DNA from 3 places in the Mesobacillus sp. S13 genome. Region 2 is predicted to be linked to each of the others. Evidence: riboswitches for the same ligand, from Rfam matches in the RefSeq annotation. Region 2 holds a riboswitch; each other region holds the start of a gene.
What was found. Region 2 has a riboswitch for S-adenosylmethionine ahead of LGO15_RS20860 (O-acetylhomoserine aminocarboxypropyltransferase/cysteine synthase family protein). Riboswitches for the same ligand answer to the same signal wherever they lie in the genome.
Positions count from the first base shown of each region.

Region 1 (3,276 bases), 260 kb from region 2:
ACGGACCGGCATAGAAGACTAGTGGAACTACAGCCGCTGCTGTACCAATTGACGTACCAACAATCAGCCGGGTCAGCGGGATGATTGCGACCAGCAGGATAATGAATGGCACTGATCGAAAGACGTTGATGAGACTGTTTAGTACATTGAAGACAGGGGCGTTTTCAAGTAAATGGCCTTTCCTGGTGACCACAAGCGCGATTCCCAGCGGCACTCCGAGGACTGCCGAAAACAGGAGGGAGAACGCAACCATTTGCAGTGTTTCGATTAAGGCCTGAATAATTTGCTCTGAATTAACTAGCATGTGCTGTCACTTCCTTTATGCTTACTTTTTGCTGATCGATAAAATTAAGGGCTCTCAGAATTTCTTTATCACTGCCCTGAAACTCGACAATCAGGTTTCCGAATGGGATTCCTTGAAGCTCTGTGATATTGCCGAAAAGAACATTGACGTTGATATCGAATTTCTTTGAAAGCTGGGACAGAAGCGGCTGACCGGCTGACTGACCGACAAAGTTGATGCGGAATACCTTATGCAGTCCTGAATTTTCTTCAATAATCCTGTACACGGAATCAGGAATGCTGTCATTCATGATGGTGCTGACGAAATTTCTTGCCGTTTCTGTTTTAGGCGCTGAAAAAACACTGAAGACAGTATCTTCCTCGATGATTCTTCCATCCTCGATGACAGCAACTCTGTCACAAATTTCCCTGATGACGGACATTTCATGGGTAATGATTAAAATCGTTATGTTGTACTCCTTATTGATTTTTTTCAAAAGCTGCAGGATCGAGCTGGTTGTCTGCGGATCCAGGGCAGATGTCGCTTCATCGCAAAGCAGGATTTTCGGCTGGGTTGCCAGAGCCCGGGCAATTCCGATTCGCTGCTTCTGGCCGCCCGAGAGCTGGTCTGGATAATTGTCTGCTTTATCAGCCAGTCCGACAAAGTCGAGCAACTGATAAACCCGCTCTTTGATTTTCACCTTCGGAAGCTTACTGAGAATGAGGGGCATCGCAACATTTTCAAATACTGTCTTGGAGTTTAAAAGATTGAAATGCTGGAATACCATCCCAATATTCTTTTTAACCTCTCTCACTTCTTTTACAGACAGGGAAGTCATATCGCAGCCATCCACAATCACCCTTCCAGATGTCGGCCGTTCCAACAAATTCACACAGCGGATCAGCGAGCTTTTTCCCGCACCGCTAAAACCAATGACTCCAAATATCTCTCCTTCTTTAACTTCCAGATCGATTCCATTAAGTGCCGCTACCTTATTCCCGCGGCTTTCATAAACTTTCTCCACTTGTTCAAACGTAATCAACTGTCTTCCTCCTTTGTAGATGAATAAAAAAACCTCTTCCCGGAAACAGGAAGAGGGCATGCCGCAATGAATGCAGGACAATTACTCTTCTTATCTCCCAAGCTATTGCTTGCTGGATTTGGCACAGTCCTCATTTGAGTCCGCTGCCGAGGCTTCATAGGGCCAGTCCCTCCGCCTCTCTTGATAAGAAAGTATCGATATTAAATTAAAAGTGGGGATATTTTGAAAAGCAAAAAGTCCCCTTCAGAAAGAAGAGGACATCAAAATTAAAAGTCGGCCTCTTCTTATCTGTCAAGCTCCCGCTTGCTGGATTTGGCACAGTCCTCCAAAGGAGTCCGCTGCCGAGGTGTCATAGGGCCAGTCCCTCAACCTCTCTTGATAAGAAGTAACGAATATTGAGTTATGAATCTTGTTTATTACTTTACTGTGTCAAAGAAAAAGTGTCAATCATTTTTGTTGTATTTTTTTTAGTAATACGAAAAATAGGAATATAGTATTAAATAAAAGGAATTGGCCAAAAAAATAGAACCCCTGCAGCAGCAAGGGGTTCCATCGGGAAAAGAGCTCTATCGGGTAATCACAATCGGCCCATTTTTCGAAAGGATGATCGTATGCTCGCATTGAGCGACAAAGCTGTTTTCTGTTACATAGGTCCATTCGTCGTTTTCATTTTGGAAGACTTCTTCTTCGCGTGTTGAGATGAATGGTTCGAATGCGATGACCATTCCTTCTTTTAACAGTTCGTCATCCCATGGCTCATGATAGTTGTATATGTGATCGGGGGCTTCATGGATAGTACGCCCAATTCCGTGGCCAGTAAGGTTTTTGATCACTGTCAGTCCGTTCTTTCGCGCGGTCGCTATAACTGCTTTGCCAAGTCCGCTTTTCTTCGAGCCTGGTTTCGCTTTTTTCAAGCCTGCTTCAAAAGCCTCTACAGCCGTTTCACAAATCTTGGTTAAAATCGGATCACCTTCGCCAACGACGAACGAGATGCCAGTATCAGCGAAATATCCATTTTTTGAGCCGGAAACATCGATATTCACGATATCGCCCTCTTTGATCACACGGCTGCCCGGAATCCCGTGGGCGACTTCTTCATTCACACTGATGCATGTATATCCTGGGAAATTGTATTCCCCCTTTGGAGCGGAAATAGCTCCATGCTCATCAAACAACCTGCCTGCCATTTCATCGAGCTCTTTGGTGGTAATTCCAGGTGCAGTCTTCCCAACTAATTCTTCGCGAATCAAGCCGACAATCCTGCCGATTTCTTTTAATCCGTTAAAATCTTCTTCTGTTTTCGCAATCATAATTTATTCCTTTCCAATAGCATCGATTTAAAAAACTCTACGATTAGATTATCCTTTTTAAGCTTGAAAATCCATTCTTTAGGTTTGTGGTCAGTCTGGATTGAATCCGGATACTGCTTACAGCAACAATCTTCCTGTCTTCCGTGAAAACGATACCAATATGATGGTATCAATATTTTGCTCTATCACCCAAAAACTAAAAAATTGGTACCATAAGCAAAATTCGATGGCTTATAAATGTAAGCCCTTTTTTCTATGATAAAGGTACAAGAAAGACAACAGCAACTAAGGTGGTGAAGAAATGGAAGTCAAGATCCAACAGCCGGTCGAACAACAAGTCAGCGACACCATATTGGCAGAGCCTACAAAAAAAGAAAAAATTAAAAAAATCAAAAAGACAATCATTTCTCAAAAGTATTTGCAAACGATGGCTCTTCTCGGGGTAGTTTGGATGTTCATCTTTAACTATATCCCAATGTATGGGTTAATCATCGCATTTAAGGAATACAGCATCATAAAGACAATCTCAGAAGCACCATGGGTTGGCTTGATGCAGTTCAAGGAATTCATTCAGGATGAAAACTTTTGGATCGTCCTGAAAAACACACTTGGTATCAGCTTGATAAAATTACTCATTGGTT
Region 1 is NZ_CP084622.1:3,803,496-3,806,771, reverse strand. It holds gene LGO15_RS19440 (methionine ABC transporter permease) at 1-304, opposite strand, end outside; gene LGO15_RS19435 (methionine ABC transporter ATP-binding protein) at 294-1,325, opposite strand; SAM riboswitch class I at 1,413-1,515, opposite strand; SAM riboswitch class I at 1,607-1,710, opposite strand; gene map (type I methionyl aminopeptidase) at 1,892-2,635, opposite strand; gene LGO15_RS19425 (ABC transporter permease) at 2,937-3,276, shown strand, end outside.
Region 1: it holds a riboswitch for S-adenosylmethionine, as region 2 does, so the genes downstream of both, LGO15_RS19435 (methionine ABC transporter ATP-binding protein) here and LGO15_RS20860 (O-acetylhomoserine aminocarboxypropyltransferase/cysteine synthase family protein) in region 2, are expected to answer to the same signal.

Region 2 (3,276 bases):
TATTTTGCAGATCGTTTCATGGCTTCTAATTCACTGATAGGTTTGGTCATTTCACTGGGACAGGGAGCTACTGCTGTAGCAATGATTATCGGCCCTATGGTCGTTCGCAGACTTGGCGAAGTGAAAGCAGTAGTGGTTTTGCAGATGTTATCTCTGCCGTTTCTATTGCTGACAGCCTATACGCAAAATTTTTGGTTGGCAGCTTTAGGGTTTTTGTTTCGTCAGGCACTTATGAACGCTGGCAACCCGATACAGATGTCATTAATGATGTCGAAGGTTGATGACTCAATGAAGGGTTTGGCCAACTCTGTGAATCAAATGGTGTTTAATCTCGGTTGGGCCGTCATGGGACCTGTGTCAACTGGGATTGTCCTCAAATACGGATCTTATTGGGGATATGCTACCGTATTTACGATCACTGCGATGCTGTATTTAGTTGGTTCCACGTATTTCTTTGTCGTTTTTAAAAGTATGGATAAGCCAAAATCCGGCATAGTGAGCCCCAAAACAGCCTGATGACCATTTTTCTTGGATTTATTTCTCGGGAAATGAAAGACAATGCCGAATTATCAAAGGGCATTGTCTTTTTTTACGTTATACACGTTGCAAAATCTATTTTAATCGAATTATTTGTCGAAGGATTCTAACAGGTTTTTCCCCTTATTCAAGGAATAGTTATGGTAGGGGAGTTGATCGGAATGCGAGAATGCATTGATAGGTTTGTAACTGTACTTGCCAATAAGGAACATGTTTTTCAACTAGTAAAGAAACTGGACCTGGTGTTGAAAATAGAAGCTGATCATGGCATTCACTATTTACTCTTCAGGGATGGCAAGGTCAGTTACTGCCAATTTTCTAGTCCTAATGGAAACATCGTAACAATCTCAGGAAATGATGCTTATTTGGAGCAATTACTTGATGGAGACCTGAAACTGATGCATGGAGTCAAAATGAATTACTTTAAAACGGATTGTCCATTTCGAGTCCAATTGGTTTTGGAATCATTATTTTACCTTACAAAACCGATTCCATTATAAAACTTTATCTGAAAAGTCTAAATATATTGACCATTATCTATTCACATGATATTATCACTTTAACGCAATAAAAACTTAATTGAATATTCTTATCCAGAGAGGTGGAGGGACTGGCCCTATGAAGCCCGGCAACCGGTTGTGAAAACACGGTGCTAATTCCAGCAGAGTTATTGGCTCTGCAAAGATAAGGAGAGATGATAAATCACCCTCTTCTTAGGAAGAGGGTTTTTTGTATCAGTTTTTCCAAATAATCATGGTGATTGGAGAGATGGAGATGGCAAATGAGCAAAAAAATTATCGGATTGAAACGCTGGGGGTACATGGTGGCCAGTCACCAGACCCGGTGACTGGGGCGAGAGCAGTTCCGATTTATTCGAGCAATGCATTCCAGTTTGAAAACACGGATCATGCCGCAGATTTATTCGCGCTTAAAGAACCGGGCTATATCTATTCACGGATACATAATCCGACCGTAACAGCCCTCGAAGAAAAAGTAGCTTTGCTTGAAGGTGGTGTTGGTGCGCTTGCATTATCAAGCGGAATGTCAGCCATAATGATGGCCATCCTGAACATAGCGCATGCTGGTGATGAAATTGTTGCTGCTGGTAATCTATATGGCGGAACTTACAATCTATTTGCTGTCACCCTGCCAAAGTACGGTATAAAAGTCCATCTGGTGGATTCCACTGATCCTGAAAATTTCCGTAGCGCTATTACTCCAAAAACAAAAGCGGTTTATGCCGAAACAATCGGGAATCCAAGTCTCAGGATCCTCGATATTGAAGCTGTGGCTGAAATTGCTCATGAAGCAGGAGTACCACTGATTATCGATAACACTTTTGCGACTCCTTATCTTTGCCGGCCAATAGAACATGGCGCCGATATCGTCATCCACTCGGCTACCAAATGGCTGTTAGGAAACGGAACAGTTATGGGCGGAATTATTGTGGACGGAGGGAAGTTTGATTGGAAATCAGCTAAGTTCCCAGGTTTCAATGAGCCCGATTCCAGCTATCATAATATTGTCTATAGCGAGGCAATCGGTGCAGCGGCTTATATCGTAAAGGCAAGGGTCCAGCTTTTGCGTGACCTTGGACCGGCAATCAGTCCACAGAGTGCGTTTCAATTCAATTTGGGCATAGAAACCTTGCATGTACGTATGAAGGAGCATATCGCCAATACACGGAAAATCGTAGACTATCTTGAGTCGCATCCCGCTGTTACATGGGTCAGCTATCCTGGCCATGAGTCCCATGCTGATAAAAGTCTTGCAGACCGCTACCTTCCAAAGGGAGCAGGGGCAGTCGTCATCTTTGGGATTGAAGGAGGCAGGGAAGCAGGAGCCAAACTAATTAACTCATTAGAATTATGGTCCCATGTCGCGAATGTCGGCGATGCAAAAAGCCTGATCATCCATCCTGCAAGCACGACACATCAGCAGCTGGATTCTGATGGCCTTAAAGCAGCCGGTGTTCCTGAGGATCTGATCCGTCTTTCGGTCGGGATTGAAAATGTGGACGATATCATTGAAGACCTTGAACAGGCAATCGAAAAAGCGACCGGAGTACCAGGTGTACCGGCAGGAACCTGACATCCATAAGCTTCCAGTTGATATTTAAGAATAATTTTTATTGACACTCTTTTTCACTCCGTGCTACAATCACACTCGTAACTTAAAACCGATTAGATAATTTAATAGCGTGCTCTTATCAAGAGAGGTGGAGGGAAGTGCCCTATGAAACCCGGCAACCGTCATTAAGCTTTGCTTACTGAAATGGTGCCAATTCACACAAAGCAAATTGCTTTGGCAGATGAGAGAAAGGAATCCACTATTACTATGCCTTTCTGCTCACTTGCAGGAAGGCTTTTATTTTGTCTTTTTTTGAAAAAGTTTTTCGAAAAGAGTTTTTCCGAGAGCATGATCATCTCCGATTAAGAGGCTATTTCCCATTTTAGCTAAAGTTTGAATTTTTTCGGTTAGGGAATGGGAAACTAGATTGATAACCTTCTTAAACATAGGAGATTTAACGGTTTTAATAAGTGTAGAATACTCGGTTGCAAAGAGGGGGAGTCAATTGATCACGATAAAGAATGCCAGAAAAATTTACCCTTCCAATAAAGGGGAGGTTAAAGCGGTAGATGATGTCAACCTTGAAGTCAAGGAAGGCGAAATATACGGAGTCATTGGTTACAGCGGCGCCGGTAAAAGTACTTTAATTCGGATGCTGAACGGGCTGGA
Region 2 is NZ_CP084622.1:4,062,659-4,065,934, reverse strand. It holds gene LGO15_RS20870 (MFS transporter) at 1-516, shown strand, start outside; gene LGO15_RS20865 (hypothetical protein) at 699-1,037, shown strand; SAM riboswitch class I at 1,124-1,228, shown strand; gene LGO15_RS20860 (O-acetylhomoserine aminocarboxypropyltransferase/cysteine synthase family protein) at 1,312-2,628, shown strand; SAM riboswitch class I at 2,741-2,855, shown strand; gene LGO15_RS20855 (methionine ABC transporter ATP-binding protein) at 3,113-3,276, shown strand, end outside.

Region 3 (3,276 bases), 1.6 Mb from region 2:
TAAGCCTGCTGCTTTTGAATGCCTGACTGAGGGTGGTTCAGAAGACCAGGGTAAAAAACATTCTTGATGAAAGGCTGTTTATGTAAAAATTCAGCGATTCTCTTGGCGCTTTCCTGAGACTGATTCATTCTGACCGACAGAGTCTTCATGCCTCGCATCACAAGCCATGCATCCTGTACTCCCAAGACTGCACCGAATGAGTTCTGAAGGCAATACAGCCTTTTTGCCAGTTCTTCATCCTTGACTACTGCTAGACCCGCGACCGTATCACTATGGCCGGATAAAAACTTTGTGGCGCTGTGAAGGACAATATCAGCTCCGAGTTCAAGAGGACGCTGCAAGTAAGGTGTCATGAAAGTGTTGTCGACAAAGGTTAGGGCACCGTGACTCTTCGCTATTTCGCTGATCGCGGCAATATCCGTTACTTTTAACAGGGGGTTGGAAGGCGTTTCTGCATATAGCAGGGCTGTGTTTGGCCTGATCGCTTGTTCCACTGCCTCAAGGTCGGTCATATCGACAAAAGTGTGCTCTATACCAAAACGATTCAACACCTGTGTCACCATCCGGTATGTTCCTCCATAAACATCCTCGGTGACGACCACATGATCTCCCTGCGAGAGAAGCAAAAATGCCGTTGAAATAGCAGCCATGCCAGATGAAAAAGCAAACCCGCGGACACCGCCTTCCAGTTCGGCTATAATTTCCTCTAGTGCCTCTCTGGTGGGATTAAGGCTGCGGCTATAATCATATTTTCCGAACTCATCCGCAGAAAACTGATGGAAGGTAGAGGCATGCTGGATGGGCACACTCACTCCGCCAGTGGCTGGGTCTACTTTATGTTTGTTATGCAGCAACTGGGTTTCGAATGTATATCGATGGCTCATAAAACTTCAACCTCCAGGCGTGCTTTATTGAATGAATGATCCAAGTCAGATTTCAAATCCTCCACATTTTCGATTCCCACCGAGAACCGCAGCAGCCGTTCACAAACACCCGTTTTTTCTCGTATTTCTGCCGGGATGTCAGCATGTGTCTGTGTTGCAGGATAGGTAATAAAGCTTTCAACTCCGCCAAGACTTTCAGCAAACGTGATGACTGATAGACTTTGTAAAAATGGATTGACCATGGCAGGGGAGTGTACCCTGAAAGAAATCATTCCGCCTCTTCCGGGATAAAGGACATCCTTCACTGCAGGATGATGCTGTAAATAACTGACCAATTCACTGGCATTTTTCTCATGGCGTTCCATTCTTAATGACAATGTCTTCATACCACGAATCAGCAGCCAGGAGTCGAATGGACTTAAGACCGCTCCGCCGCCATTATGATGGAGGAAGAGGGATTCACATAGGTGCTCACCCTTTGCCACGATCAGCCCAGCAAGCACATCATTATGACCGCCAAGATATTTAGTTGCACTGTGAATGACGATATCTGCTCCTAAAGTCAATGGTTTTTGCAGCAGGGGAGTGTAAAAGGTATTATCAACAATCAGAAGAATACCGTTTTCTTTAGCAATCTTGGCAATTGCTTCAATATCAGCTTGTTCCATCAGCGGATTCGTCGGCGTCTCTACAAAAAGAGCCTTCGTCTTTTGTGTTATGGCCGATTTGACTTCGATTAGATCAGACATGTCAGTATAAGTACTGGTTAATCCCCATTTTTTGAAACCTTGTTCGAGAAGACGATAAGTGCCTCCATATAAATCCTTAGAGACAATCCATTCATCTCCGTGCTCGAATAGTGAAAGAACGGTCCAGATTGCTGCCATTCCGGAGCTGCAGGCAAAGCCGCGATCACCCTCCTCAAGGTCTGCGATCGCCTTCTCAAGAATTTCACGAGTAGGATTGCCGGTGCGGACATAATCATAGCCGCTTGATCGGCCGATCCCTTCATGACGATAGGCTGTAGTCAAATAAATTGGTGGATTGACAGCTCCTGTTATTGTTTCACTCCTGTTTCCAAGCTGCGCAAGCTTTGTATCGATTTCTGCCAATAGACTCACTCCTAATGATGTAGTGGAGGGCAATTTTTGTTTTATGAGAAAAGACGAGATCTTCGACTTAAAACAGACAGGTACCACATGAGCTCCAGAAAACAATGCGGGAAGTCCTTGATAAAACAAAAAAAGCCTTCTTAAGAAGAAGACTTTTACAGATGATAGCCATTCTTCTTATCTGCCAAGTTAAAAAACTTGCTGGAATTAGCACCTTTTCAACAAACAAGGTTGAAGGTTGCTGAAGCTTCATTGGGCCAGGACCCTCAGCTTCTCTGGATAAGATTTCATAATATTGAATTATTAAATTTCTCTAAATATTACAGCTATTCAGGGTCAATGTCAATCATTTAATTAAAGCGGTAAAGTAAATAGGTAAAAAATCATGGTGGGTGTGCGAATTAGTTTGTTTTTGATAGATTCTGGGGGATAAGGGGGCTACTGCTGTCATGAATCTGATGTTATTATGATAGGTTTTCAGATTAAAGGCATAACTCTGTCAAGAATCTGCTGTTTTTATGACAACTTTTCAGCTTATGGACGCAAACCTGTCAAGAATCTGCTGTTTTTATGACAACTTTTCAGCTTATAGGGGCAAACCTGTCAAGAATCTGCTGTTTTTATGACAACTTTTCAGCTTATAGGAGCAAACCTGTCAAGAATCTGCTGTTTTTATGACAATTTTTCAGCTTATAGGGGCAAACCTGTCAAGAATACGTTGTTCTTATGACAGCTTTTCAGTTTATATGGGCAAAGCTGTCAAGAATCTGCTGTTTTTATGACAGCTTTTCAGTTTATGGAGGCAAACCTGTCAAGAGCACCCCAGCACCCATTCCAAACAGCAAGCCTCATTTTCAAAAGAACCCTATAAAAAAACTAGCTCACCTCTAAAAGATGAGCCAGTCTTGCTTAATAGATAACTATTAATAAACTCCTACAGCATCAAAGGCTTTATTGACAGCATTTACTTCTGCGGAGGTGGATCCGTAAAGATCTTTTGCTGCTTGTACAGCTCCGGCTCGTGCCTGGCTGAAGTTAGTGGAAGATGTGAAATAGACTGTGTTTGCTCGGTAGAAAATCGCGCCCATTTTATCCGTTCCTACGCCTGGTACAGATACTCCATAATGCGAACCGCCTTCGCTCAGAAGGTAGGCAGCTTTATTGATGATTCCGCTGTTGATATGGACTCCACCATTATCCGATGTGCCAGTGTAACGCACAGAATAGTGGTCCGGATCACCATATTTAGCAGGATCGCTCATGGAACGAAGGGCATCACC
Region 3 is NZ_CP084622.1:2,454,422-2,457,697, forward strand. It holds gene metC (cystathionine beta-lyase) at 1-884, opposite strand, end outside; gene LGO15_RS12590 (methionine biosynthesis PLP-dependent protein) at 881-1,996, opposite strand; SAM riboswitch class I at 2,171-2,282, opposite strand; gene LGO15_RS12595 (M4 family metallopeptidase) at 2,920-3,276, opposite strand, start outside.
Region 3: it holds a riboswitch for S-adenosylmethionine, as region 2 does, so the genes downstream of both, LGO15_RS12590 (methionine biosynthesis PLP-dependent protein) here and LGO15_RS20860 (O-acetylhomoserine aminocarboxypropyltransferase/cysteine synthase family protein) in region 2, are expected to answer to the same signal.